DNA from 4 places in the Streptomyces sp. NPDC015532 genome. Region 1 is predicted to be linked to each of the others. Evidence: riboswitches for the same ligand, from Rfam matches in the RefSeq annotation. Region 1 holds a riboswitch; each other region holds the start of a gene.
What was found. A riboswitch is a leader RNA that binds a small molecule or an ion and turns the genes downstream of it on or off. The one in region 1 is predicted to bind cobalamin.

Region 1 (7,166 bases):
CGATCGACGTCAAGCGTCGGATCGCCGCCGAGGTCTCCGCGCTGATCGCCGATGGTGAGAGCGTCGTCCTGGACAGCGGCACCACCTGTCTGGAGGTCGCCCGCCTCCTGCGCGAACGGCCCGTCACCGTGATGCCCCTCTCCCTGCAGGCCATCCACCTGCTCGGCGAGACCCCCGGGCCGGCCACACTGGTGGTGCCCGGCGGACAGCCGCGCGCCGCCGAGGGAGCCCTCACCGGCCCCCTCACGCTCGCCTCCCTCGCGGCCCTGCGCTTCGACACCGCCGTCATCGGCTGCTGCGGCCTGAGCGCGGCGGACGGCCTGACCGCCTACGATCTCGACGACGCCGCGGTGAAGAAGGCCGGCATCGCCTCGGCCCGCCGCACCATCGTCGCCACGGACGGCGGCAAGCTCGGCCGCACCGCCTTCGCCCACGTGGGTCCCTCCACACTCCTGCAGACCCTCGTCACGGACACCACGGCACCCGCCGACGAGGTGAGGGCGCTCGAAGACGCGGGCACCGTCGTCAAAACCGCCTGATCTAGGGCCGGTCTGACAATTCGCGTCGTCGCCCGCCGGGCAGACGGGAATTGTCAGACAGGCCCTAGCGCCGCCCGACCGGTCGGATGTGGCTCTCGGCGAGGCCGCGCAGTTCGGCGCGCGTGAGTGCGGGGTCGGCGGAGGTCTCGACGGCACGGCCCATCGGGAGGTAGCGGACGCCGTCGATCTCGCAGATCAGCGGGCCCACGCCCGTGTCGTGCATCAGAGCGTCTCCTACCGGAGCGGGGCCCCCGATCGTGCGGCGCTCACTGCCGCGGGATCGTGAGATGCGCTGGAGGAACACCGGTGCCGCCACGTCTCCGCCGTCCGGACGGAACAGGACCAGCACCAACTCGCCGGGACCGGGGCGCAGTCGGACGTAGCGAATGGGCCGCCACGTGTCGTCCCCGGCGGCGGAACGGGCACCCCGCAGCACCGGGCCGCAGAGGGCGGACCGGTCGGCTATGAACCAGCCGAGCCGGGCGAGGGAGACGATGGCGACCGTACCGAACACGAGGAAGCGCCGGTGCCCCAGGTTGAAGTGGTCGTCGAGGACGGTGGCGCAGGAGAACACCAGGAAGTACCAGGCGCCGGTGCCGAGGATGGTGTTCAGCACCCAGAGGCGCGGCGAGACGGACGTACGGCCGAAGCCGCGGCGCGGCGAGGTCACTCGGGGACCCGGAGCGTGGCGATCGGCGTGACGGGCCGCGGCGGCGAGGCTCGCGTGGTTCAGGCCGTCCTCGAGAGCGGGCCACGCGACCTCGCTCTCCTCGTCCTCCTTCTCGAACGCGGGCCACGTGTCCTCGCTCTTCTCGTGCTCCTTGTCGCCCGCAGCCGCTGGTGGGGTGATCGCGGGTCCGGCCCGGCGCACTCTCCGGACGCGCCGTGCGCAGGCCAACGGGCTGATGATCAGAGCACCGCCCAGGCCGAGCAGAGCGGGGCCGCCCCCGAGGACGGCGACCGCGTTCAAGGAGGTCCGCGTATCCATGGCCTCACCCAGGAAGGGCCAGGGCAGCGCGATGATCGGGATGTGATCGCCGGGGCGGACGTCTATCGTGTCGCAGTCCACAGTCGTGTACTGCGCATCGCCGTCCCAGCCGACGAAGCAGCCGTCTCCGGCCCGGTCCAGACGGATCACCTCGGCGGAGGTGTGTTTCCCGAGCAGGGCGAAGTCCGCTGCCACCAAGCCCACGAACAGCGACGCCGCGAGCGCCAGCACCGCCCACAGCGGCGCGGTCGGCACCAGCGGCCGGCGGGCGGGTGCCTGGGTCGGATTGGTCTGTTCGCCCAGCCACGGACCGATCGTCCGCGCGTCGTGTGTGCCCAGGCTCAGCTTCAACACCCGGCCGGCGGGCGTCCGGTAACGCAGGCCGACCTTTTCGAAGGCGGCCTGGCGGACGGTGGTGACCGTCGCGTCCAGGGCCTCGCCGCCGCGCGGAAGGGCGGTGACGCCGCCGGAGCGGTCGAGGAAGACGGGTCCGTCGAGGCGCGGGTCGGCGAGCAGTCGGCCCTTCCGGCCGTCGAGTCGGCAGCGGAAGTGAACGGCCCGGCCCACTGCCAGGCCGTGCCGCCTCCTTGCCGCCGCCCATCGAACCATCCCGGCCATGACCAAGGGGCCTACCGCGAGGGCGACAAAACTGACGATCATCGATTCCGTCGTTTCTTCCGCTGATGAGAGACCGAAGCGTACGAGCGCTGCCGCAGGCTCTGACCCCGGGGGTGCCGTCATGACGCCACGTCCGAGTTCACCGGATGACGCGGACACCGTCCTTCGCGCGAAGACCGCGGCATCTTGATGACCGCGAGGGCGGCCAACAGGTTGTACCCGGGAACAGCGACCGGCAACGGAGGTCTGGTCACTGAGGGCTCCAGCGGGAGAGTTACCTGGCCGGGTCACTCGGGGGCGGGGACACCGAGGGCCCTGTGCCGCTGTTTCCACCCGACCCGGGGGCCGGGGGAGGGAGACGGGTGCTTCCTCCCCTGGCAAGACGTCGCGGTGGTCAGGACGCGGAGAGCTCCGTACGGACCGTGCGGGCGGCGGCGACCAGGTTCTCCAGGGACGCCCGGGTCTCGGGCCAGCCACGGGTCTTCAGACCGCAGTCGGGGTTGACCCACAACCGCTCGGCGGGAATGGTCTTCAGCCCGGTACGCAGCAGTGCGGCGACCTCGTCGCTGTCCGGTACGCGCGGGGAGTGGATGTCGTACACGCCGGGTCCCGCCTCGCGGGGGTAGCCGTGCGCCGCGAGTTCACGAGCCACCTGCATGCGCGAGCGGGCGGCTTCGAGACTGATGACGTCGGCGTCGAGGTCGTCGATGGCCTGGACGATGTCCCCGAACTCGGCGTAGCACATGTGGGTGTGGATCTGGGTGTCCGGTCGTACGCCGCCGGTGGTCAGCCGGAACGCCTCGGTCGCCCAGGCCAGGCTGAGCAGGCGGGGACGGCCTCCCGCCCACCGAGGGTCCAGGCAGGCCAGGCCGATCTCGTTGAACCTGTGGATCACATCCCGGACGGTGTCCTCGTCGGCCTGCACCAGCTTCGCGATCACCGGCACCCGGTTCCCGCCGGCCGAGGCCAGCAGCATCATCGCCCGCCGGAACCGCACCGTACTGGTGCTGCCACGGAGCACGATCTGCTGCAGCTTCTGCCCTTCCTGGTCGGACAACCTGCGCACACGAACGATCAGCCACCACACCCCCAGCGATCGGACGGACGTCACCGCACATCCAACCGCCATGACCACCAACGCGGCGAACCTATGTGGTCAGAGCACTAGGGATGCCCAGCAGCTTCTGCGCGGTGATGAATACGTCTTTCCACAGCCGTGCCTCGTACCGGTTCTCCAGTTTCGGCAGATAGAAGTACGGTCCGTGCCCAGCGTCGATCTGCCGCTGCGCGCAGTGGAAGAAGTAGAGCCCGAAGTCGACGAGGGCGGCGGGAACCGGTCCGCGGTCGAACTCCAGGTGTGCCTCGGTGAGATGCCAGCCGCGCTGCCGGACCACGATCGTGGCGAGCCGTTCACGGTCGGCCGGCCGGTACTCCTTGCCGTCCTCGGCGGTGAAGTCGAGGAGGCGCTCGATCGCGTCGAGCAGGACGATCTGACCGCCGATGACGTTGTCCCTACCCGGTGACCGATCGCACCAACTGACGGTACGACGGGCTTGATAGCCTCATCAGGCCAGTCGAGCCACATCCGAGGCCAGGGAATCCGGTGCGAATCCGGAACTGACGCGCAGCGGTGAGGGGGACGGGCGGGGCACACCAGCCACTGGGAGACCGGGAAGGCGCCTCGTCCGGACGAACCCGAGTCCGAAGACCTGCTGGCACCTTCGCGCCCCGGCGCGGAGGACATCCGCAGTCCAGGCTCCGCGTACGAGCCCCGACCCCGAGGTCCGCCTGTGCTCCCCACCCCCGCCCGTCCCCTCACACCCGCCCAGCCGGTCACCGGCAGCGGCGGCCCGAACAGCGACACCGAGGACACGACGAAGTCCGCCGCCGCGGGCCACCCGGATTCCCGACTGCCAACACGAGGGCCCGCCGAACCGGCACCGTGCCGCATCGTCGTCTGCCGGGACTGCTGCTGCGGAAGCCCGAAAGTCACCGGAGTGGATCACGCCCGGCAGACGGCACGCCTGGCCGAGAGCGCACCGGTACGCATCGCGGCCTGCCTCGACGTGTGCGAACACGCCAACGTGATCGTCGTCCAGCCCTCCGCCGCCGCACGCGCCGCGGGCGCCCGCCCGGTCTGGCTCGGCCTCGTCAACGACCCCGACGCCACCGAGGACATCGCCGCCTGGGTGGAAGCCGGCGGCCCGGGCGTCGCCCCCTGCCCCGAGATCCTCGACCTCTACGTCTTCACCCCGCCGCGGAGGACGCGATGAGGTGGGGCCCCGGCGGCAGAGGGCCGGGGGAGTTCGTGAGGGAGGCGGCCCAGCAGGCTCGCCCCGTGGCCGCGGACATCCGCCCGGGACGAGCTTGCCGAGATAGTGAGCGGGCTCCCGACCGCCTCCTCGCGGAACTCGACCTCCGTGAGTACAGGCCGCGGTGCTCAGGACCGGTGTGCCGGGCTCAGTCCGCCGTGAGCAGATCCGCCGCCCGTTCCCCGATCACGATGGACGGGGCGTTGGTGTGACCCCGGATGATCGTCGGCATGACCGAGGCGTCCGCCACCCGCAGGCCCCGCACTCCCCGTACCCGCAGCCACGGGTCCACGACAGAGGCGTCGTCGCGGCCCATCCGGGCCGTTCCGACGGGGTGGTAGAGCGTGTGGGAGTGTTCGGTCAGGGCGAGCGCGTCGCGCCGGTCCCGGGGCAGGTCCTCGGCCCCTGGCGGCATGAGGAAGCGGCCCGTGGACAGCCCCCGGTCGGAGAGCCGGCCGATGATCTCCTCGCAGACGCCGAGCCCGGCCAGCAGCGCCGCCCGGTCGGCGCCGTCCGGGTCCGTCAGATAGCGCGGGTCGATGACCGGCTTGGCGAAGGGGTTCGCCGAGGCCAGGGTGACCGAACCCGTGCTCTCGGGGCGCAGCAGGATCGCGCCCACGGTCAGCCCGTGCTCCGGCGCCTTGACGAGACCCTCACCGAGGAACGGCACCGGGGCGAAGATGATTTCGAGGTCGGGCAGTTCGAGGTCGGGCCGGCTGCGGACGAATCCGTACGCCTCGCCGATGTTCGACGTGAGCATCCCCCGGCGGCGGGTCAGGTACTTCACCAGCTCGGAAGGCCGTTCGGCGGCGAACAGGGTCCGGTCGGCGGCGTCCGCGACGAGGCCGCTGATGAGATGGTCGGTGAGGTTGGCGCCGACCTGCGGGGCGTCGACCAGCACCTCGATGCCCCGCTCGCGCAGATGCCCGGCGTCGCCGATGCCGGACAGCATGAGCAGCTGGGGCGTGTTGACGGCGCCCGCGCTCAGGACGACCTCGCGGCGGGCCAGCACCGTGCGGGTGACGCCCCCGGCGACGTACTCGACGCCGATGGCGCGCCGGTCCTCGAAGAGCACGCGAGTGGCCTGCGCGTCCGTGACGACCCGCAGGTTCGCGCGGCGTCGGGCCGGCTTGAGATAGCCGTCCGCGGTGCTCCACCGCGCGCCGCGCCGCTGGCTCACCATGGTCTGCGAGAACCCGTCGGGCGTCGCGGTGTTGGCGGGCTCGACGGTGTGGCCGAGCGCGCGGACGGCGTCGAGGAAGGCCGCCGTGTGCGGGTTCGGGTCGCGCTGCGGCTCGACGCTCATGGGGCCGGTGCGGCCGTGGTCCGGGTCGGTGGCCCCGAGGACCTGCTCCGTGCGTCGGAAGTACGGCAGCAGGCCCTTCCACGACCAGTCGGTGCCGCAGAGATCCCCCCACTCGTCGTAGTCGGCGGCGAACCCGCGCACCCACATCATCGCGTTCATCGAGGAGGAGCCGCCGAGCATCCGGCCCCTGGGCCAGTAGACGGGGCGCCCGGAGAGCTCGGGCTGCGGGGCGGTCGCGTAGTCCCAGTCGAGCTCGGTCCTGAACAACTGGGAGAAGGCCGCGGGTATGTGCACGGCCGCCTTCTTGTCCCGGCCGCCGGCTTCCAGGAGGACGACCGATGCCGGGCCGCTCCCGGTCAGCCGGCCGGCGAGCGCGGCGCCGGCCGACCCCGCTCCGACGACGACGTAGTCGGCGCTTTCCGGGGCGTTCATCGGCTCACCCCGGTCGCGCTCCGGACCGTACGGCCGGGCCCGCCCGCCACCGACCGGGCGGCGGGGCCGGGGGAGGCGATGCCGGGAGCGGCGACCCACCTCGCCCTCCTTCGGGGCCCGGGCGGTGGTGCGGGCTGTGGTGCGGTGTACGTCATGACGTCCTCCTCTTCAAGGTCCGCTCCAGAGCTTCCGGCCGGGGCGGTGCCACGGGGTAGCCCCTGGAGGTGATGAGTTCACGGAACCGGCCGGTGATTGAACCCCCGAGGGCGGCCGAGCGGGCGACCGCGCCGGCCGCCGCGTGGTGGGGCGCCGTCAGGGAAGCGAGGTGTCGCGGGTCCCTCAGGGGGCCGTGGGCGCGTCCCGCAGTTCGCGCTTGAGGATCTTGCCCGTGGCGTTGGTGGGCAGCTGGTCGCGGAACTCCACCAGACGCGGGTACTTGTAGCCGGCCATCCGCTCCTTGGACCATGTGATCAGCTCCGCGCCGGTGAGTTCGGCGCCCGGGGAGAGGACCACGCAGGCCTTGACCTCCTCGCCGTGCGTGGAGTGCGGCACCCCGACGACGGCCACGGTGCTCACGGCGGGGTGGGTGAGCAGGACCTCCTCGATCTCCCGCGGGTAGACGTTGAAGCCGCCGCGGATGATCAGGTCCTTGGTGCGGTCGACGACGTAGAGCCATCCGTCGGCGTCCCGGCGGGCCAGGTCCCCGGTGCGGAACCAGCCGTCGCGCAGCACCTCGGAGGTCGCCTCGGGCCGGTTGTAGTAGCCCTTCATGATGTTGTGCCCGCGCACGACGATCTCGCCGATGGCGTCCGGCCCCTTGACCGGCGTCCCGTCCTCGGCGATCAGGTCCACCTCCACGCCCCAGACCGGACGGCCGACGGAACCCGCGCGCGCCGGCTCCCCGCGCGGCGTGAACGTCACCGCGGGGCTGGTCTCCGACAAGCCGTACCCCTCCAGGACGGTGACCCCGA
Region 2 (7,166 bases), on a different contig from region 1:
GGTTGGCGGCGTCGCGCCCCGGGCGCAGGGCGGCGTCGGCCCAGCGCGCCACGCGGGCCGCGTCGGACAGGCCGGTGCGCGCCATGCGGGCGAGTTCCGCAGGCGGCGGGGTGCCTTCCGGCGGCCGCGGCGCGGGGCGGCGGGTGCGGCGCTGGGTCACCGCTCGGGGAGCGGTCGCGAGGGACCGGGGGCTGACGAGTCGGAGCCTGGAGTCGCGCGGGTTACGGGACGTCACGGGTGCAGTCTTGCGGTTGACAGTCCGAAAACCCAAACGGAATGCCGTCGCAGGCCACGGGGCGACGGCGGCGGGGCCCTCCCGGGGTGCCCGGCACGCGGGTGAGAACGCCGCGCGGAGTTGCCCGGTGCCGAACCGGAAGCACACCTTCGCGCCGGCCGCGCCGCCTCTTCCGGAGCCCGCCCGAGGCCCGGCCTCCCCCGCCGGACCGACCGGACCGACCGGGCCGGGTGCGGGGCACTGCGGGTCACATCAGGGGAGTGAGGAAGCGGCGCAGGGCTTCCTCGTAGCTCGCCGGGTCGGCGTTCCACATGGCGCCGTGCGGGGCGTTCGGGACGGTGTGCAGGGTGACCAGGTCGGGCCTGCTCGCGGCGAGGCGCCGGGAGGCGCCCCAGGGGGCGATGCGGTCGTCCGGGCCGTGCACGAGCAGGGTCGGCACCTTGACCTGGTCGGGATGCGCGGCGTGCGCGATGCGGTCTCCGCGTACACCGGTGCGCCCCTGTGCGGCGCGCACCGCGAGCGGCAGCAGGAAACGCGGGGTGTGGCGGGCGCCGGCGAGGGCGCGCAGTGTCGTCTCCCAGTCGAGGACCGGGGAGTCGAGGACGAGCCCGGAGATCCGCTCGCGCAGCGCGGAGTGGGCGGCCGCGCGCAGGGCCATCGTGGCGCCCGTGGACCAGCCGTACAGGACGACCCGCTCGGCACCGAACCGCACGGCGTACCGGATGGCCGCGTCGAGGTCGCGCCACTCTGTCTCGCCGAGGTGGTTCAGGCCGTCGGGCGGCCGGGGTGCCCCGAGGTCGCCCCGGTAGGCGAGGTCGAGGACGGGGAAGTGCCGGCTGTTCAGGAACCCCATCAGGTTCATGGGGTGTTCCCGGGTGGCGCCCAGGCCGTGGACGGTGATGATCCACGTGTCGCGGACCGCGGGTACGAACCAGGCGGGCAGGGCGCCGAGCTCACCGGGCACGTCGACGTCGGCGTGTTCGAGTCCGAGGGCGGACCCGGGGTCGCCGACGTACAGGTTCGGCGTGAGCCATACCTTGTCGCCGCGCTCCAGGGACCCGTGCGTGACGCGTTCCAGGCTGCGTACGACGGTGTCGGCGGTGTGGGGCACGGAGTTCTGGAGGGGGCCGACGACCGCGTGGGAGCCGTCGCCCGCGAGGCCGTAGGTTCCCGGGCGCCGGGACGCCAGGGCCCGGGTCAGGGTGATTCCGCCCGCCGTCGTGGCGTGCACGGTGAGCCGGGGCTCGGTGGGCAGAGGCTTGCCGGGCCTCGTCTTCAGCGCGGCGTCGCTGGCGAACCGGCCCGCCGCCACGGAGGCCGCGCCCGCGGCTATGGCTACGGTGACGGCCGCTGCCGTGGCTCTTAGGGTGCGCACCCGACCAGTTTCCCGGGGGACCCGGCCATCGGCCAGTGGGAGCGCCTGAAGGGGTGACGGCTGGCGCTCGCGGCGACCCCGGCTCCGGGCGGCGGTGCGGCGGGCCTCACTCCTGCTGGCCGTACCCCCGCAGCCGCTCCCCCGCCTCCGCGAGCTGGTCCGGTGAGAGCAGGGCGGGCGCGAGCCCGGGGACCGAGGAGGACAGGAGCCAGACCCGGCACATCCATTCCAGCTGGGCCGTGCGGTCGTACGCCTGGTCCAGCGAGGCTCCGTACGCGATGGTGCCGTGGTTCCGGAGGAGGCAGGCGGTGCGGCCGGCCAGGGCCCGGAGGGTGTTCTCCGCCAGTTCCGGTGTGCCGTAGGCCGCGTAGGGGGCGACGCGGACCGGACCGCCGAGGGCCGCCGCCATGTAGTGGATCAGCGGGAGTTCGGGGACGAGGACCGAGACGGCCGTCGCGTGCGCCGCGTGGGTGTGGACGAGGGCCCGGGCCTCGGTCGCGCGGTAGACCGCGAGATGCATCGGCAGTTCGCTGGTCGGGCGCAGCGAACCGAGCACCTGCCGGCCGTCGAGGCCGACACCGACGATGTCGTCGTCGGTCAGCCGGTCGTAGGGCACGCCCGTGGGCGTGACCAGGACGGTGTCTCCGACGCGGACGGAGACGTTGCCCGAGGTGCCGACGACCAGTCCGTCGGCGACCGTGCGCCGGGCCGTGGAGACCAGTTCGCCCCAGGCCCGCCGCAGGGTGCCCCGAGCGCCCGGCCCGTCGCGTTCGTGGGGCTCGTCCGTCGTCCGTGCGTGCTCGTGCCCGTCCCGTGCGTCCCGGTGCGGCTCAGTCATGACGCGATCCTGCCAGGCACCGCTTTCCGCGCACCTCGCGCGAGCGGGCTTCGGGGCGGGTGCCGACCGTCAACGGCCCTCGGTTGTATGTGATTTACATCACATCACATCGACGGAACGCCGACGGCGCCCCGATCGGACATTTACCGCGGATCACACCCCGTGGTCGGGCTGCTACGACCCGCTGACGCCCGGCCGCCATCCGCGGGGCGGCCCCTTCGGGCCTCCGGACGCCGTGACCACGGCCACAGCCTGCGGGTGACCGGGATCTCACGACTCAAACCCGCCTCGACCGGGACGGTCCACCCGGAGCTCCGACCCCAAGCGGAGTACGGAATTCCGCATCCGTTCGAACTCGGCGAACCACCCGCCGACACAAGCGGAATGACGATCCGCTGTTCGGGACACCATCAGGTCCGACCCAGTTCACCTTCCGTTCACCCAGGTTGCCTACGGTCCCCCTGCCACTGACGTCCAACAGAAGCCTGGGTAAATGGAACACATCACGCTCCTCCTCGGAATCGTGATCGTCACCGCTCTCGTGTTCGATTTCACGAACGGTTTCCACGACACCGCCAACGCGATGGCCACCACCATCTCGACCGGCGCACTCAAGCCCAAGGTCGCGGTGGCCATGTCCGCCGCCCTGAACCTTGTCGGCGCCTTCCTCTCGGTGGAGGTCGCCAACACGATCTCCAAAGGCCTCGTCGATGAATCCGGCATCCAGCCAGAAGTGATCTTCGCCGCCCTCGTCGGCGCGATCCTCTGGAACCTGGTGACGTGGCTCGTCGGACTCCCGTCCAGTTCCTCGCACGCCCTCATGGGCGGCCTGGTCGGCGCCACCATCGCCTCCGCCGGTACCGGCGCCGTGCACGGTGACGTCCTGGTCGGCAAGGTGCTTCTGCCCGCCGTCGCCGCCCCGATCGTCGCCGGTCTGGCCGCGATGCTCGCCACCCGGCTGTCGTACAAGCTCAGCGGCGGCAAGGACACCAAGGCGAGCAAGAAGGGTTACCGCGCCGGCCAGATAGCCTCCGCGGGCCTGGTCTCGCTGGCCCACGGCACCAACGACGCGCAGAAGACGATGGGCATCATCACCCTGGCCCTGGTCGCCGGTGGCGCCGTCGCTCCCGACTCCGACCCGCCGGTCTGGGTCATCCTCTCCGCCGGTCTGGCCATCGCGCTCGGCACCTACCTGGGTGGCTGGCGCATCATCCGCACGATGGGCAAGGGCCTGACCGACCTCCAGCCGCAGCAGGGCTTCGCCGCCCAGACCAGCGCGGCGACGGTCATCCTGGCCTCCTCGCACATCGGTTTCTCCCTCTCCACCACGCACTCGGTCTCCGGGTCCGTGATGGGCGCCGGTCTCGGCCGCAAGGGCGGTGTGGTCCGCTGGTCCACCGCCAAGCGCATGGTCGTCGCCTGGGTCCTCACGCTGCCCGCCGCCGCCCTGGTCGGCGCGCTCGCCGAATGGGTGACCGGTTTCGGCGCCTGGGGCACCACGCTGGTCGCCGTCTTCCTGGTCGGTTCGAGCTTCGCGATCTGGCGCCGCTCGCGCCGCGAGGTGATCGACCACAACAACGTGAACGACACCGAGGAGCCCGCCGGTGTGGTGACCCAGGCCATCGCCGCCGTCACCCCGCCCCCGGCCGGCACCGTGGCCGATGGCCTCACGGCCACCATCCCGGCTCCGGTCGAGCCCGCGGTGAACCCGCCGGCGCCGTCCCGAGTGGCCTGAGAACCGAAGGAAGAAACAGCATGAGCATCGACTGGTCCGCCCTCGGGTCCGTCTTCGGGGTCAGCCTCGGAGTGACCGTGGCCCTCGTCGCCCTCTTCACCCTCGGTGTCGCCGGCCTCTCCAAGAAGGAGTCCGCCCAGGGCGGTTCCGCGGTCGCGGCGGCCACCGGCGCGTACGTCTGCTTCGCGGCCTGCGCCGCGGCGGTGGCCTACGGCATCTCCCTGATCATCACCAAGTAGCCCGGCAGGCGCCGCCCGGAACCGGGCTGCGCCGAGCGGTACCGCGCGTGGGGTGCGGGACGGATCACCGTCCCGCACCCCACGCGTATGCCGTCCCGCCCCCGCGCGTATGTGGGCCTGCGCACACTGTCCCTCCGCAGGTCAACAGCCAGTTGACGGCCGTTCTCACCCCGTGGTGGACTGCCGGAGCCAAGTACGGCGGCATGAGAGGAAGCCGGTGCGAATCCGGCGCGGTCCCGCCACTGTCATCGGGGAAGAAACTCCCCGGGAGCCAGGAACTCTCACCGCCGGTCTCGTCGAACCAGGGCGTGGACACCCTGAGTGAGGACATATCGCCATGCGCGGCTGCCCGTTGCCCGTTCCGCTGAGTACAAGGGTTCCGCTCCACCCCACGGCCGGCTGACCCCGTGCGTGCCGATCGCGTCTTCGCGTACGGCGCCGCCGCCGGCCTTCTCGGCGACCTGCTGCTCGGCGATCCCCGCCGAGGGCATCCGGTCGCCGCGTTCGGGCGGGCCGCCGCGGCCGTGGAGCGGACACTGTGGCGGGACCACCGCGGGTGGGGCGCCCTGCACACCGCCGTCTGTGTCGGCGGGGCCACCGGACTCGCCGCGCTCGCGAGCCGTGGCGTACGCGGCTCACGTACCGCCTCCGTCGCCCTGACCGCCGCCGCCACCTGGGCCGTCGTCGGAGGAACCTCCCTCGGCCGCGAGGCGCGGGCGGTCGGCGGTGCCCTCGCGGCCGGTGACCTCGACGTGGCCAGGGAGCGGCTGCCGCATCTGTGCGGACGCGATCCGCAGGCGCTGGACGCCGACGGCGTCGCGCGCGCCGTCGTCGAGTCCGTCGCCGAGAACACCTCCGACGCCGTCGTGGGCGCTCTGGTCTGGGGTGCCGTCGCCGGTGTGCCGGGACTCGTCGCCTTCCGCGCCGTGAACACGCTCGACGCGATGGTCGGGCACAAATCCCCCCGCCACCGGCGCTACGGCTGGGCCTCCGCCCGGCTCGACGACCTCGCCGGCTGGCCCGGGGCCCGGCTGACCGCCGTCCTCGCGGCCGTGGCCGGATCCGACCCGCGCGGTGCCGTACGCGCCTGGCGGGCGGACGCCCGCAAGCATCCGAGCCCCAACGCCGGGCCCGTGGAGGCCTCGTTCGCGGGCGCGCTCGGCGTGCGGCTCGGCGGCACCCTCGCGTACGGCGGTCGGGTCGAGCACCGGCCCGTGCTCAACGGCGCGGGGCGCGCCGTGCACGTCCACGACATCGAACGGGCCGTACGGCTCTCCCGGCGCGTCGGCTGGCTCGCGCTCGGCGTGAGCGCCGCCGGACGGGTTCTGCTCACCGGAACCGGACGGGTTTCGTCCATCAGGAAGGGGCGCACCGCATGAGCGGCGGGCTGCTGATCGCCGGGACCACCTCGGACGCCGGCAAAAGTGTCGTGACCGCCGGGATCTGCCGGTGGCTGGCGCGCCAGGGGGTCAAGGTCGCGCCCTTCAAGGCGCAGAACATGTCCCTGAACTCGTTCGTGACGCGCGAGGGCGCCGAGATCGGGCGGGCGCAGGCCATGCAGGCGCAGGCCGCCCGCGTGGAGCCGACCGCGCTGATGAATCCCGTGCTCCTCAAGCCGGGCGGCGACCGCACCAGTCAGGTCGTCCTGATGGGCAGGCCGGTGGGCGAGATGAGCGCGCGCGGGTTCTTCGGAACGGCCGGGCCCGCGGAGCGGCCGCCGTCGGCCGAAGCGTCCGCCGGGTCCGCCGCGTCCCCCGGGGACAGGCTGCGCGGGGGGCGTCAGGAAGCACTCCTGGCGACCGTCCTCGACTGTCTGGCCCAGTTGCGGGGCACGTATGACGCGGTGATCTGTGAAGGAGCCGGCAGCCCGGCCGAGATCAATCTGCGGCGCACCGACATCGTGAACATGGGGGTGGCGCGGAACGCGGGGCTTCCCGTGCTGGTCGTCGGGGACATCGACCGGGGCGGGGTGTTCGCCTCGTTCTTCGGGACGGTCGCGCTGCTGTCGCCCGAGGACCAGGCGCTCGTCGCCGGCTTCCTCGTCAACAAGTTCCGGGGCGACGTCAGTCTGCTGGAGCCCGGTCTCGACATGCTGCACGGCCTGACCGGACGGCGCTCCTACGGCGTCCTGCCCTTCCGGCACGGACTCGGCATCGACGAGGAGGACGGCCTGCGCGTCTCGTTGCGCGGGGCCGTCCGCGAGTCGGCCGTCTCCTCCCCCGTCGGCGAGGACATCCTGCGGGTCGCCGTCTGCGCGGTCCCGCTGATGTCCAACTTCACCGACGTGGACGCGCTGGCCGCCGAACCGGGCGTCGTCGTGCGGTTCGTGGACCGGGCCGAGGAGCTGGCCGACGCGGATCTCGTCATCGTGCCCGGGACCCGGGGCACGGTGAAGGCACTCGCGTGGCTGCGCGAGCGCGGTCTCGCGGAGGCGATCACGCGCCGGGCCGCCGAAGGGCGTCCCGTGCTCGGCATCTGCGGTGGCTACCAGATCCTCGGACAGCACATCGAGGACGAGGTCGAGTCGCGCGCCGGTCATGTCGACGGGCTCGGACTCCTGCCCGTACGCGTGCGGTTCGCGCGGGAGAAGACCCTGGCGCGGCCGGCCGGGGAGGCCTTCGGCGAGCGCGTCGAGGGGTACGAGATCCATCACGGGGTCGCCGAGGTGACCGGTGGCGACCCGTTCATGTGCGACGACGAGGGAAACAGCCTGGACGGGTGCCGGGTCGGCGCCGTCTGGGGCA
Region 3 (7,166 bases), on a different contig from region 1:
GAGCCCTGAGCCCTGAGCCCTGAGCCCTGAGCCCTGAGCCCTGAGCCGGCGGGCAGCGGGCAGAGGGTCCAGGTCGGTCGCTATGCCGCCCGGCATCCGGGGCCGCCTGGGCCGAGCGACTGTCCGGCGACGGGCCCGGCGGGTTACGACTCCAGCGTCACCCACGTCCCCGACGCCGCCGAGCGAGCCATCGCGTCCAGCACCGTCGCGCTACGGACCGCGTCGACCAGCGTGGCGCCGTACGGTCGGTCGTCGGCGATGGACCGGAGAAAGGTGTGCGCCTCGATGACCTTGAGGTCGTCGTAGCCCATGCTGTTCGCCGCCCCCGGCTGGAACGCGGCGTAGTCACCGGCCTCCGGACCGACGTACACGGTGCTGACCGGCTGGTCCTGGTACGACGTGCCCCGGCTGACGCCGAGTTCGCCCATCCGGCGGAAGTCCCAGAACACCGCGCCCTTGGTGCCGTGGATCTCGAACCCGTAGCTGTTCTGCTCACCCACCGAGACCCGGCACGCCTCCAGGACGCCGCGCGCGCCGGAGACGAAGCGCAGCAGGCAGTTGACGTAGTCCTCGTTCTCCACGGGCGCCGGTTCGCCGCCCGCGGCGTGCTCGTGCCCCTCGGTCGCGCCGGCCGGCCGGGCCCGCAGCGGCACGAACACCGCCGTGTCCGCCGCCAGTGCCTCGATCTCGCCCAGCAGGAAACGGGCCAGGTCGACGCCGTGCGAGGCCAGGTCTCCGAGGACACCGCTGCCCCCGCGCTCCCGCTCGTAGCGCCAGGTCAGCGCGCCCTCCGGATGGGCCGCGTAGTCGCTGAGGAGACGGACGCGCATGTGCGTCACGTCCCCGATGTCGCCGGAGGTGATCAGCTCGCGGGCCGCCACGACGGCGGGGGCGCCCCGGTAGTTGAAGCCGACCGTGCCCCGTACCCCGGCCTCGGCCACCGCGCCCGACACCGCCCGGGCGTCGTCGGCGGTGAGCCCCACCGGCTTCTCGATCCAGATGTGCTTGCCGGCCCGGGCCATGGCCACACCGATCTCACGGTGCAGGAAGTTCGGCGCGGTGATGCTCACGGCCTCCACGCGCGGATCGGCGGCGATCTCCCGCCAGTCACGTACGGCGCCGGCGAAGCCGTACCGCGCGGCGGCCTCCTCGGCGCGGCCTGGCACCTCGTCGGCGACGGTGACCGGTTCGGGACGCAGGGCGAGCCGCGGGAAGTGGTGGAGTACGCGGGCGTACGCCTGCGTGTGCACCCGCCCCATCCAGCCGAACCCCACGACAGCGACACCGAGCGCACGCACCACGATCGCCCTCCTTGGAACCGCACCGCACCGAAACCGTCCGCACCGAAACCGTCCGCACCGGAACCGCCCGCACAGGACCCGACCCCTCCGCACCGAAGCACGACTCGATCCCGCCGAACCGGAGTCATTCCCGCCGAACCGCGGTCCTTCACATCGACCCGGGCCGGACCTGACCGACCGGAACCAGGCCGGACCTGACCGACCGGAATCAGGCCGATCCGGTCCGATCCGGCCCGTGACCAGGCTAGTGCGATGTGGCCCTGCTCAGCCCGCGACCGACGCCCGCTGTTCCAGGACCCGCAGGGCCCGCTCGGCCCATTCGATGATCGCCTGCTCGAAGGCGCGTCCCCCCAGGAGAGTGAGATACGGGCCGACGCGCTCCGCCCCCGCGAGGTACTCCTCCTCGGTGCGCCCGTCGAGCAGGCGGGCGCCGATCCGCTCGTAGTGCGCCAGCTTGGCGCGCGACCACTCCAGCCGCTCGGCGATCGCCACGCGGACGGCAGCGGCGTCCCCCATGTCGAGTGCGTACACCTTGACCATCAGCTCGTCGCGGATCGCGGTGGGTTTCGCGGGCCCGGAGGTGAAGGAGGCCAGCGCTTCGAGCCCCGCCTCGGTCAGCGAGAAGACCCGCTTGTTGGGCCGCCGTTCCTGCTGCACGAGCCGGGCCTCGATGAGCCCCTCGGACTCCATCCGGTCGAGCTCCCGGTACAGCTGCTGCGGGGTCGCCATCCAGAAGTTGGCCACCGAGGCGTCGAATCCCTTGGCCAGGTCGTAGCCCGACGCCTCGCCCTCCAGGAGCGAGGCCAGTACCGCGTTGCGCAATGCCATCCCGCAAGGCTAGACGGCCCCCGCCCACAGGACTAATCTTATCCGCACCTAATCAATTAATTGAGTATGAGAGGTGGTCGCAATGAACTCCTTCCGCAAGGCCGTGGAGGCAGGAGACCTCGGCGCGGTCGAGGAGCTGCTGGCCGACGATGTCGTGTTCACCAGCCCCGTCGCCTTCAAGCCCTACCCGGGCAAGCCGATCACCGCCGCCATCCTGCGCGGCGTCTGGCGTGTCTTCAGCGACTTCCGCTACGTCCGTGAGATTGCCGGGGCCGACGGCCGCGACCACGCGTTGGTCTTCACGGCCAAGGTCGGCGACAAGGAGATCAACGGCTGCGACTTCCTGCACTTCGACGAGGACGGACGCATCGACGAACTCATGGTGATGGTGCGCCCGTTGTCGGCGGCTCAGGCGCTCTCCGAGGCCATGGGGGCGCAGTTCGAGCAGATCTCCCGGGAGGCGGCCGGCGCGTGAGGGCCCGGACTCGCACTGTTTGAACCGACTCCCTCCGGCAACCCGGCTGGTGTGACGACGACTTCACAGCAGGAGCTCTTCCGGTTCCTTGAGGACCGTTTCGAGTGTGCCCGGGCCTGTTCCGAATGCGCCAGGAGTTCCGCGCTGCGCGCGAGCCTCATGAATCCCGACGGGCCGAAGAAGCAGGAGGCCGCGCGGCGTTCGGGCATCCTGTGCGCGGAGGTGTGCGAGGCGACCTGCCATGTGCTGTCCCGTCACCCGGGGCAGAGCGAGCGGGATGTCCGCGCTCAGCTGGAGTGGTGCAGGGACGTCTGCCTGGAGTGCGCCGAGGCCTTCGACGCGTGCCCCGGGTCGGAGGCCGCCGCGCGGAAATGTCGTGAATGCGCCCGGTCGTGCACGGACTTCATCGCCATGCTGCGCTGAGCCCGTACGCCGTCCGGGTCAGGCCTGTCCGGCGAGCGGGCGTCCGGCGCGGACGTTCCAGCGTCCCGCGCGCCCGCTCAACTCCGTGACGGTGAGCGGCGGCACGTCCACGCGCCAGAACGCCGCCTCTGGTGCCCCCAACGCCCTTACCACCAGGGCTCGTACGACCTCGGGCTCCACCACGGCGACGGTTCGGCCGTCGAGACCCGCCGCCCTGTCGAGGCGTTCCGCCACCCGGTCGCAGAACGCCCGCACCGACTCGCCGTCGTGCGGCGCCGACGCGGGATCGGCGAGCCAGCGCGCCACCGCCTCCGGCTCCTTCGCGCTCACCTCGGCCAGTGTCGCCCCGCGCCAGCGGCCCACATCGAGAGGGGCCAACTCCGCCGTCTCGACGCCGCCTTCGAGCCCGAGTGCCTCCGCGGTCTGGCGGCATCGCGTGGTGGGGGAGACCCACAGCCGGGCGCCCGCCGGAACGGCACCCGCGTCGGCCGCCGACCGGGCGGCCCGCAGGCTCGACGCGTCCACCGGACTACCGCCGTCGTCGAAGCGGGCCTCGCGCAGCGCCTCGCCGATCGCCGCGGAGATCAAGAACACTCGGCTGGTCATGCCATCACTCTCGTGTGTCGTGGACCCGGCTCGTGCCGGGCTCGTGCTGTAGGGGCCGGGCTCGTGTGGACGGGCCTGGGGCGTGCGTCGTGGACCGTGACCCGGAGCCGAACACCCCGGCCCGGCAGGGCGGTTGTCGCCGCCAGGCCATGCTCCATGAGCGGTGGGGCGCGCAGAGCGCCGGGGCGTGCGCCCTTGGCCGGGATACGGCTTCGCGGTACGGTCACGTGGATATTGACGACGGTTCGGCGGAAGCCCGGTGGAAATCCGGCACGGTCGCGCCACTGTAAGCCCGGCACCTGTCACTCCCGCCAGGGGTGACGGACACGGGCAAGTCAGACCCGTGGCTGTCGTCCTGTGCACCACCGAGACGGGACGCGAGTTCCCCAGGAGGTTCTGCCCATGGCGCAGTCCGTCGTTCAGCCGACCGTCACCCCCACCGCCGTACCCGCCAAGCTGCCGATCGGTGCGATCGCCCCCTGGGCGGCGTTCTTCGGCATCCTGATGCTGGTCCTGCTCTACTTCGTCGGCGCCGAACAGGGCGCCACCTCCCTCGTCTCCGGCGAGAACGTCCACGAATGGGTCCACGACGCCCGTCACCTGCTCGGTTTCCCCTGCCACTGACGGCGGCAGGGAACGTACGAGCCACGATATTCCCGCGACGGCCTGGGAAACCCGGCCCGCACGAGGGGGCGGTGCCCGCACGACCGGGCACCGCCCCCTCGCATGAGAGGGCGCGCCCGGCCACACACCACCGCCCCGGCGTCCGCGTCATCGCCATTCCCAATTTCTGAAACACGTTCTACGGTGTGCGCCGTCAGGTCGGGCCCGGGGAGGCAGGAGGCGCCGTGCATCTCGAATACACGCCGGAGCAGCAACGGTTGCGGACCGAACTTCGTCTCTACTTCGCCGAGTTGGTGCCGGACAACGCGTACGCGCGCTACGCGGATCCGGGGGCGCAGAAGCGCTTCTACCGCGAGACGATCCGACGGCTCGGCGCGGACGGCTGGCTCGGGGTCGGCTGGCCCAAGGAGTACGGCGGGCGGGGCCTGAGCCCGATGGAGCAGTTCATCTTCTTCGACGAGGCGGCCCAGGCCGGGGTGCCGCTGCCGCTGATGGCGCTCAACACCGTGGGGCCGACGATCATGCGGTTCGGCACGGAGGAACAGAAGTCGTACTTCCTGCCGAAGGTCCTCTCCGGCGAGATCGACTTCGCGATCGGCTACAGCGAGCCCGGCGCCGGGACGGACCTCGCCGCGCTGCGGACCAGGGCCGTGCGGGAGGGCGACGAGGAGACCGGCCACTACACCGTCGACGGCCAGAAGATCTGGACGACCAACGGCGACACGGCCGACTGGGTGTGGCTCGCGGTCCGCACCGATCCGGACGCCCCGCCGCACAAGGGCATCACCATGCTCCTCGTGCCGACTTCCGACCCCGGCTACTCGTGCACCGTCATCAACACGCTCGCCTCGCACGACACCACCGCCAGCTACTACGAGAACATCCGGGTCCCCGCCACGCGCCGGGTCGGCGAGGAGAACAAGGGCTGGCGGCTGATCACCAACCAGCTCAACCACGAACGCGTCACCCTCGCCGCGCACGGCACCATGGCCATCCGCGCCCTGCACGACGTCCAGCGCTGGGCCATGGGGACCAAGCTCGCCGACGGCCGCCGCGTCGTCGACCTCCCCTGGGTGCGCCGCCTCCTGGCCCGTACGCACACCAGGCTGGACGCCATGAAGCTCCTCAACTGGCGCATGGTGAACGCCGTCCAGGAGGGCACCCTCACCCCGCAGGACGCCTCCGCGGTCAAGGTGTACGGCTCCGAGGCGCGCCGGGACGCGTACGCCTGGCTGATGGAGATCGTCGCCGTCCCCGGTGTCCTCAAGGAGGGCTCCGCCGGCACCGTCCTGCACGGCGAACTCGAACGCGGCTACCGATCGGCGGTGATCTTCACCTTCGGTGGCGGCAACAACGAGATCCAGCGGGAGATCATCTCCTGGATCGGACTGGGGATGCCCCGGGTTCGGCGCTAGCGCGTTGTGACCAGGCACGATGTGTCCGGCCACTCGCCTGTCTACGTACTGCCAGGAGCCAGGAGCCAGGAGCCAGGAGCCAGGAGCGTGGAGCCAGGAGAAAGAGACGAGCAGTTTGCGTCAGCAGACAGTTGTGGTGCTGTCCACACGAAGCGGAGCATCCGTGCGGGCAGTGATGTCCTCGATCGTGACGCCGGGGGCGGTCTCGACGAGGGCGAGGCCGTCCGGGGTGATGTCGAGGACGCCGAGGTCGGTGATCACGCGGTGCACGCACTGTTCTCCCGTGAGCGGGAGGGTGCATTCCTTGAGGATCTTGGGGCTGCCGTCCCTGGCGGTGTGTTCCATGAGGACGATGACCCGGCGGGCGCCGTGGACGAGATCCATGGCTCCGCCCATGCCTTTGACCATCTTGCCGGGGATCATCCAGTTGGCGAGGTCGCCCCCTGCCGAGATCTGCAGGGCACCCAGCACGGCTGTGTCGATGTGGCCGCCTCGGATCATGCCGAAGGAGAGGGCGGAGTCGAAGAAGCTCGCGCCGGGCAGGACGGTGACGGTCTCCTTGCCCGCGTTGATGAGGTCGGGATCGACCTCCGTTTCCGTGGGGTAGGGGCCTGTCCCGAGGATGCCGTTCTCGGAGTGCAGGACCACATGCACGCCGGCCGGCAGGTGACCGGGGATCAGCGTGGGAAGGCCGATGCCCAGGTTGACGTAGGAGCCGTCGGTGAGTTCGGCGGCGGCGCGGGCGGCCATCTGGTCGCGGGTCCAGGCCATCAGGAACGTACCGTCCTCTTCTCGATCTTCTTGTCGGCGGCTTCCTCGGCAGTGAGCGCCACGATCCGCTGGACGTAGATGCCGGGCAGGTGGATGTCGTCGGGGCGCAGCTCGCCCGGCTCGGCGAGTTCCTCGACCTCGGCGATCGTGATGCGGCCGGCCATCGCGGCCAGCGGGTTGAAGTTGGCTGCGGCTTTCCGGAAGACGAGATTGCCGTGACGGTCGCCGCGCCAGGCCCGTACGAGGGCGAAGTCGGTGATGATGCCGTGTTCCAGAACGTGTGCGCGGCCCCCGAAGTCGCGGGTCTCCTTGGGCGGGGAGGCCACGGCGACCGAGCCATCGGGCCCATGCCGCCAGGGCAGTCCGCCCTGGGCGACCTGCGTACCGACGCCTGCCGGGGTGTAGAAGGCCGGGATACCGGCGCCGCCGGCCCGCAGGCGCTCGGCCAGAGTGCCCTGTGGCACCAGTTCGACCTCGAGCTCTCCGGACAGGTATTGCCGGGCGAACTCCTTGTTCTCGCCAACGTAAGAGCCGGTGACCCGGCTGATGCGGCTCGCGGCGAGGAGGATGCCGAGGCCGCGGTCGTCGACGCCACAGTTGTTCGAGATGACCTTCAGGTCGCTGGCGCCGTGTACGTACAGGGCGCGGATGAGGACATCGGGTACGCCACTGAGGCCGAAGCCGCCGACAGACAGCGAGGCGCCGTCGGGGATGTCGGCGACC
Region 4 (7,166 bases), on a different contig from region 1:
TCGGCGGTCTCCTTGGCGGCACCGGGATGCGGTGAACCACCGCGCACCGACAGCACCTCGGCGACCGGCCGACGCGCCTCCGACCGGTCGGCGAGCACCGCTTCCCGGACCGACGCCGACGCCGCGTCGGCGGCCAGCCGCTCATGGTCGAGGCCCGGCACACCCCGTAGCGCGGACAACGCCAGCGCCGGGGTGTCCGCCGGTTCCCCGAGCACGAACACGCTCTCCCGCAGCCGCCGCAGCACCCGCCCGGCCACCTCGTCGCCCTGACGCTCCGCGGCCTTGGCCGCCAGCGAGGACGGCCACGAACTCGCCGCCACCCGGCTCAGCCGCCGCGCCCGCGGTGCCCCGGTGTGAGCGCTGATGTCCTTGACGTACCGCGCGTACCAGGCGGTCTCGGCGGCGGGATCGGGCGGTGGGTCGTCGTCGTGGTCGAACAGGACGCAGTACGCGCGCCGCCAGCGGACCCGGCCCGCCAGCGCGGTCCGGAGCCTGCGGAACACCGGCTCCGATCCCCAGGCCCAGGGACACAGCGGGTCGGTGTACTCGACGACCTCCACCGCGTCCGAGGCGTCGGCCACCTCCGCCGCGTCCACGACCGGCCGGTCCGGCGGGCGGGTCACGCGGCTCCCTTGTGGCCCATCCGCCCGGCCGCCTGGGCTGGCAGCAGCGCGGTGAGCGTCGTCCCGCCCAGTACGGCCGCGGCCTCCGCCTCGATACGACGCCAGACCCCGGGAAGCCCGGAGGCGGGCCCCGGATAGTCGAGCCCGGCCAGCGGCTCGCCCCGCAGGGTGATCAGCTCACCGTCCACGGCGCGTACGACGTCCAGCAGGGTGATCTCGTCGGCGGGCCGGCCGAGCCAGTACCCGCCCTCGCAGCCGCGTTGACTGCGTACCAGGCCGGCCCGGCGCAACTCGCCCACCACGGACTTCAGGAAGCGGAACGGAACATGCTGCGAGGAGGCTATGGCCTCACAGGTGAGCGGGCGGGCCGGTTCGCGGGCGAGCTCCAGCAGAGCTCGCGTGGCGTAGTCCGCCTTCGCGGAGATATGCATGGGCCCATGATGCCCGACCAGGGGTGCGCCGGCGGGGTCTCCACCGGTTCCCCACGTACATTGCGGGAACATTGCCGCAGGTGAAGCGCAATGGATACCTCTTGACATCCTTTTCCGGGCCGCTCTAGCGTCCCCCTTCATGAGCGAGCCGTCGACAACCCCCGGCGAAGGTTTCCACCCCCATCTCCCGGACGCCGAAGGGCGGTCCGTAGGCCCCCTGCGCACCCGCCTGCACCACGTCCGCGCCGACGCCCTCGACGGCGACACGGCGCAGTCCGGTGGCATGCGCCGATTCGCCGCCGTCAGCGGCACCACCGTCGGTTCCGAGAAGCTGTGGATGGGCCAGACCCACGTCGCCCCCTCCACCGCCTCCTCGGACCACCACCACGGAGCCTCCGAGACCGCCATCTACGTGGTCAGCGGACACCCCGAGTTCGTGTTCCTCGACGACTCGGGGGAAACGCCCGAGGAACTGCGGCTGCGCACCTCACCCGGTGACTACATCTTCGTGCCGCCGTTCGTGCCGCACCGCGAGGAGAACCCGGACCCCGCCGAGGAGGCCGTCGTGGTCATCGCCCGCAGCACCCAGGAGGCGATCGTGGTCAACCTGCCGGGCCTGTACGTGCTGCGGGACGGGGAAGAGGGCTGACGGCCCGGGCCGTTCGATGACCCGGTGGGTACGGTAGCGAGGAGAACGTCGTGACCTGCGACGCGACCGGCCCGTGGAAGGAAGCACCGAGATCATGCGCGTCATCGTGGCCCGCCGCCTGACGGAGGCGTTCCGATGAGCGGCACCGAGGCACCGGGCGCCGCCGGGGAATCCGTCCTGCTGCGCACCGAGGGACGGGCCGCCCACATCACCCTCAACCGGCCCAGGGCCCTGAACGCCCTGAACCACGCGATGGTGCGCCGCATCGACCAGGCGCTCACCGCCTGGGAACACGATCCGGCCGTCGAGAGCGTGGTCATCACCGGTGCGGGCGAACGCGGGCTGTGCGCGGGCGGCGACATCCGCGTCGTCCACGACGACGCGCGCGACGGGGACGGCACCGCGTCCGCCGCCTTCTGGCGCGACGAGTACCACCTCAACGCCCGTATCGCCCGCTACCCCAAGCCGTACGTGGCGGTCATGGACGGCATCGTCATGGGCGGCGGCGTCGGTGTCTCCGCGCACGGCAGCGTCCGGATCGTCACCGAGCGCTCGCGCGTCGCCATGCCCGAGACCGGCATCGGTTTCGTCCCCGACGTCGGCGGCACCCGCCTGCTCGCCCTCGCCCCGGGCGAACTCGGCACCCATCTCGCCCTGACGGGCGCCTCCTTCGGCGCCGGCGACGCGCTGCTGTGCGGCCTCGCCGACCACCATCTGCCGTCCTCCTCACTCCGGCGGTTCGTGTCCGACCTCGCGGACCGGCCCGTACCGGAGGCCGTGGCCGCGCACGCCCGTCCCGCGCCACCGGCGGAACTCGCGGAGCGGCGCGAGTGGATCGACGCCTGCTACAGCGCCGGCACGGTCGAGGAGATCATCCGGCGGCTGCTGGCGGCGGACGAACCGGCCGCCAAGGAGACGGCGGAGATCCTCCTCGGCAACTCGCCCACCGCCCTGAAGGTCACCCTGGCCAGTCTGCGCCGGGCCCGGCGGCTCGGATCGCTGGAGCGCGTTCTGGACCAGGAGTACCGCGTCTCCTGCGCTGCCCTGTCCGCACCCGACCTCGTCGAGGGCGTCCGGGCCCAGATCATCGACAAGGACCGCGAGCCGCGCTGGTCCCCCGCCACGCTCGCCGAGGTCACCGACGCCGACGTCGAGCGCTTCTTCTCCCCCCTCGGCGAGCATGAACTCGGGCTGCCCGAAGGCGAGTCCGCCACCGGCGGGGACACCGCGGCGCGGCAGGACTGAGGACAGGCGCGTCACCTGGGACGAGAGGAAGATCACCCCGGTCGGCGTGGTCTTGGCCAGGTACGCGCCACGCGGTACGGTCGGTCCGATATCGATGACGTCAAGACGGAAGCCGGCGGAAATCCGGCACGGTCGCGCCACTGTGAACGAGACGTCCCAGCCACGCTGGGCGCCCGTGAGTCAGACCCGTAGGCGTCATCCTGTGCACCACCGAGATGGGACGCGAACTCCCGAGGAGGTTCTGCCATGGCGCAGACCGTCGCTCCGCCGACAGCCACCACCCCCGCCCTTCCCGCCAAGCTGCCGATCGGTGCGATCGTCCCCTGGGCGGCGTTCTTCGGCATCCTGATGCTGGTTCTGCTGTACTTCGTCGGCGCCGAACAGGGCGCCACCGCCGTCGTCTCCGGCGAGGACGTCCACGAGTGGGTGCACGACGCCCGCCACCTGCTCGGTTTCCCCTGCCACTGACGCGAGGGACGGCACACACCATGAACTCGGCAACAGTCAGAAGCCTCCTCGTACGCGGCATGCTCGCCGGCCTCGCGGCCGGTGTACTCGCCCTGGTCGTCGCCTACTTGCTCGGTGAACCGAGTGTCGACAGCGCCATCGGCTTCGAGGAGGCCCACGCCCACGAGCACGGGCACGAGGTCGAACTCGTCTCCCGCAGCCTCCAGTCCACCGCCGGTCTCGCCACCGGCGTCCTGATCTACGGCGTCGCCTTCGGCGGGATCGCCGCGCTCGCCTACTGCTTCGCACTCGGCCGCGTGGGCCGCTTCGGCGCCCGCGCGACCGCGCTCCTGCTGTCCGGGACCGCGCTCCTCGCCGTGTACGTCGTGCCTTTCCTGAAGTATCCGGCCAACCCGCCGTCGGTCGGCGACCCCGACACCATCGGCAAGCGGACCACCCTCTACTTCCTGATGATGGTCCTCAGCGTGCTCCTGGCCGTGGGGGCCACCCTCCTCGGCAAGCGCCTCGCGCCCGGCCTGGGCACCTGGTACGCCACCCTGGTCGCGGTGGCCGCCTTCATCGCGGCGGTCGGCCTGGCCTACGCCTTCCTGCCCGTCGTCAACGAGGTGCCGGGGGACTTCCCGGCCACCCTCCTGTGGCGGTTCAGGCTCTCCGCGCTGGCCATCCAGACCGTCCTGTGGGGCGGATTCGGCCTGGTCTTCGGAGAGTTGGCCGAACGGATGCTCAACCCCCGTCCCGCGAAGGCCCCTTCGGGCCGGTCGGTCCCGGCCGCGAACTGAACCCTGGATACGCGACAGGCCCCCCGGAAGTCTTCCGGGGGGCCCGTCGCCTTCTCTGCGGGACGCGGAGGGCCGCGGCGGGGAGCCGGGTCCGTCGCGGGTCACCGCGGTCCTGAGCGGTGGCCGGGCTCCGACCTGCCCCGCCACCGCCGTCCGACTCAGCGGCCTTCGCCGCCGAACACCTTCAGAATCCGTTCCGCCGCGAGTGTGGCCGTCAACCCGCCCTCGCGTACCTGCCGTTCGAGGCCGGGTGCGAGCGCGCGTACGGCCTGATCGGAGCGCAGGCGGCCGAGGAGCTCGTCCCGGACCATCGTCCAGGTCCAGTCCACCTGCTGGTCACGGCGCTTCTCGGCGAGAGCGCCGGTCGAGTCGAGCAGCGTGCGGTGCTGTTCCAGACGGTCCCACAGGGTGTCCAGACCGGCCGACTCACGGGCGCTGCAACTCAGCACCGGCGGCGTCCAGGCCGCGTCCTTGCCGTGCATCAGCCGCAGTGCGCCCGCCAGTTCACGCGCGGCGGACTGGGCGTCGCGCTCGTGCGGACCGTCCGCCTTGTTGACGGCGATCACGTCGGCCAGCTCCAGGACACCCTTCTTGATGCCCTGCAACTGGTCCCCGGTGCGGGCCAGCGTCAGCAGAAGGAAGGAGTCGACCATGTTCGCGACCGCGGTCTCCGACTGGCCGACGCCGACGGTCTCCACCAGCACCACGTCGTAGCCGGCCGCCTCCATCACCACGATCGACTCGCGGGTCGCCTTCGCCACCCCGCCGAGCGTGCCGGCGGTGGGGGAGGGGCGGATGAACGCGGCCGGGTCCACGGCGAGGCGCTCCATACGGGTCTTGTCGCCGAGGATCGAGCCGCCCGTACGGGTGGAGGACGGGTCGACAGCCAGCACCGCGACCCGGTGCCCCAGCGACGTCAGCATGGTGCCGAACGCGTCGATGAACGTCGACTTGCCCACGCCGGGCACCCCGCTGACGCCGATCCGCCGGGCCTTCCCGCTGTACGGGAGCAGCTCGGTCAGCAACTCCTGCGCCAGCGCCCGGTGCTGGGGCCGGGTGGACTCGACGAGCGTGATGGCGCGGGCGACCAGCGCCCGCTTCCCGTCGAGCACACCCTTGACATAGGTGTCGAGTTCGATCACAGGGCGTGCCCGAGGTCGGCAGAGAGCCGCTGGACGAGGTCGTACGCCGCGTCCGGGATCACCGTCCCGGGCGGGAAGACCGCCGCCGCGCCCATCTCCAGCAGCGTCGGCACGTCCTGCGGCGGGATCACCCCGCCGACCACGATCATGATGTCCTCGCGGCCCTCCGCCGCCAGTTCCTCGCGCAGCGCAGGCACGAGGGTGAGGTGCCCGGCGGCCAGCGACGAGACGCCCACGATGTGCACGTCCGCCTCCACCGCCTGACGGGCGACCTCGCCCGGCGTCTGGAACAGCGGGCCGACGTCGACGTCGAAGCCCAGGTCGGCGAAGGCGGTCGCGATCACCTTCTGGCCGCGGTCGTGACCGTCCTGGCCCATCTTGGCGACCAGGATGCGCGGGCGCCGGCCCTCCGCCTCCTCGAACGCGTCCACCAGCGCCCGGGTGCGGTCCACGGACGGGGACTCCCCTGCCTCGTTGCGGTACACCCCGGAGATCGTACGGATCTGGCCCGCGTGCCGCCCGTACACCTTCTCCAGGGCGTCGGAGATCTCCCCGACGGTGGCCATCGCGCGGGCCGCGCGCACGGCCAGCTCCAGCAGGTTGCCCTCACCGGCCGCAGCGCGCGTCAGGTCCTCCAGCGCGTCCTGGACCGCCCGGTCGTCGCGCTCGGCCCGCAGCCGGCGCAGCTTCTCGATCTGCTGCGTGCGTACGGAGGAGTTGTCGACCTTGAGGACGTCGATCTTCTCGTCGGTCTCGACCCGGTACTTGTTGACGCCGATGACCGGCTGGCGGCCGGAGTCGATGCGGGCCTGCGTACGGGCCGCCGCCTCCTCGATCCGGAGCTTGGGGATGCCGGCGTCGATGGCCTGCGCCATGCCGCCCGCCGCCTCGACCTCCTCGATGTGCTGCCAGGCGCGGCGGGCGAGGTCGTACGTCAGCTTCTCGATGTACGCGCTGCCGCCCCACGGGTCGATGACCCGGGTCGTACCGGACTCCTGCTGGATCAGCAGCTGCGTGTTGCGGGCGATCCGCGCGGAGAAGTCGGTCGGCAGGGCGAGGGCCTCGTCCAGGGCGTTGGTGTGCAGCGACTGGGTGTGGCCCTGGGTGGCGGCCATGGCCTCCACGCACGTACGCGTCACGTTGTTGAACACGTCCTGCGCGGTCAGCGACCACCCGGACGTCTGCGAATGGGTGCGCAGCGAAAGGGACTTGGAGTTCTTCGGGTCGAACTGCTTCACCATCTTCGCCCACAGCAGGCGCGCCGCCCGCATCTTGGCGATCTCCATGAAGAAGTTCATGCCGATCGCCCAGAAGAACGAGAGCCGCGGCGCGAACGCGTCCACGTCCAGGCCCGCCTCGCGGCCCGCCCGGATGTACTCGATGCCGTCCGCGAGCGTGTACGCCAGCTCCAGGTCGGCCGTCGCGCCCGCCTCCTGGATGTGGTACCCGGAGATGGAGATGGAGTTGTAGCGCGGCATGCGCTGCGAGGTGTACGCGAAGATGTCGGAGATGATCCGCATCGACGGCTTCGGCGGATAGATGTAGGTGTTGCGGACCATGAACTCCTTCAGAATGTCGTTCTGAATGGTTCCGGCCAGCTTCTCGGGCGGCACGCCCTGCTCCTCGGCCGCCACGATGTACAGGGCGAGGACGGGCAGTACGGCGCCGTTCATCGTCATCGACACGGTCATCTTGTCCAGCGGGATGCCGTCGAAGAGCTGCCGCATGTCGTAGATGGAGTCGATGGCCACGCCCGCCATGCCGACGTCGCCCGTCACGCGCGGGTGGTCGCTGTCGTAACCGCGGTGCGTGGGAAGGTCGAAGGCGAT

Region 2: another riboswitch for cobalamin. It lies ahead of ACF07B_RS06210 (cobalamin biosynthesis protein); the one in region 1 lies ahead of ACF07B_RS21070 ((2Fe-2S) ferredoxin domain-containing protein).
Region 3: another riboswitch for cobalamin. It lies ahead of ACF07B_RS31565 (CbtB-domain containing protein); the one in region 1 lies ahead of ACF07B_RS21070 ((2Fe-2S) ferredoxin domain-containing protein).
Region 4: another riboswitch for cobalamin. It lies ahead of ACF07B_RS24360 (CbtB-domain containing protein); the one in region 1 lies ahead of ACF07B_RS21070 ((2Fe-2S) ferredoxin domain-containing protein).

Annotation. Positions count from the first base shown of each region.
Region 1 is NZ_JBIBSY010000006.1:179,522-186,687, reverse strand. Features, by position in the region: gene ACF07B_RS21090 (DeoR/GlpR family DNA-binding transcription regulator) at 1-539, shown strand, start outside; gene ACF07B_RS21085 (hypothetical protein) at 604-2,094, opposite strand; gene ACF07B_RS21080 (helix-turn-helix domain-containing protein) at 2,540-3,274, opposite strand; partial or broken gene ACF07B_RS21075 (malate synthase A) at 3,312-3,668, opposite strand; cobalamin riboswitch at 3,700-3,877, shown strand; gene ACF07B_RS21070 ((2Fe-2S) ferredoxin domain-containing protein) at 4,056-4,418, shown strand; gene ACF07B_RS21065 (GMC family oxidoreductase) at 4,606-6,195, opposite strand; gene ACF07B_RS21060 (long-chain fatty acid--CoA ligase) at 6,535-7,166, opposite strand, start outside.
Region 2 is NZ_JBIBSY010000001.1:1,452,799-1,459,964, reverse strand. Features, by position in the region: gene ACF07B_RS06235 (hypothetical protein) at 1-235, opposite strand, end outside; gene ACF07B_RS06230 (alpha/beta hydrolase family protein) at 483-1,610, opposite strand; gene ACF07B_RS06225 (class II aldolase/adducin family protein) at 1,717-2,448, opposite strand; gene ACF07B_RS06220 (anion permease) at 2,942-4,183, shown strand; gene ACF07B_RS06215 (hypothetical protein) at 4,204-4,422, shown strand; cobalamin riboswitch at 4,581-4,724, shown strand; gene ACF07B_RS06210 (cobalamin biosynthesis protein) at 4,830-5,801, shown strand; gene ACF07B_RS06205 (cobyric acid synthase) at 5,798-7,166, shown strand, end outside.
Region 3 is NZ_JBIBSY010000013.1:163,260-170,425, forward strand. Features, by position in the region: gene ACF07B_RS31540 (Gfo/Idh/MocA family protein) at 144-1,301, opposite strand; gene ACF07B_RS31545 (PadR family transcriptional regulator) at 1,566-2,129, opposite strand; gene ACF07B_RS31550 (nuclear transport factor 2 family protein) at 2,212-2,604, shown strand; gene ACF07B_RS31555 (ferredoxin) at 2,656-3,027, shown strand; gene ACF07B_RS31560 (histidine phosphatase family protein) at 3,046-3,633, opposite strand; cobalamin riboswitch at 3,838-3,999, shown strand; gene ACF07B_RS31565 (CbtB-domain containing protein) at 4,036-4,257, shown strand; gene ACF07B_RS31570 (acyl-CoA dehydrogenase family protein) at 4,482-5,672, shown strand; gene ACF07B_RS31575 (CoA transferase subunit B) at 5,793-6,443, opposite strand; gene ACF07B_RS31580 (CoA transferase subunit A) at 6,443-7,166, opposite strand, start outside.
Region 4 is NZ_JBIBSY010000008.1:177,190-184,355, forward strand. Features, by position in the region: gene ACF07B_RS24340 (DsbA family protein) at 1-596, opposite strand, end outside; gene ACF07B_RS24345 (RrF2 family transcriptional regulator) at 620-1,054, opposite strand; gene ACF07B_RS24350 (cupin domain-containing protein) at 1,194-1,703, shown strand; gene ACF07B_RS24355 (enoyl-CoA hydratase/isomerase family protein) at 1,839-2,948, shown strand; cobalamin riboswitch at 3,009-3,154, shown strand; gene ACF07B_RS24360 (CbtB-domain containing protein) at 3,195-3,416, shown strand; gene ACF07B_RS24365 (CbtA family protein) at 3,437-4,195, shown strand; gene meaB (methylmalonyl Co-A mutase-associated GTPase MeaB) at 4,354-5,337, opposite strand; gene scpA (methylmalonyl-CoA mutase) at 5,334-7,166, opposite strand, start outside.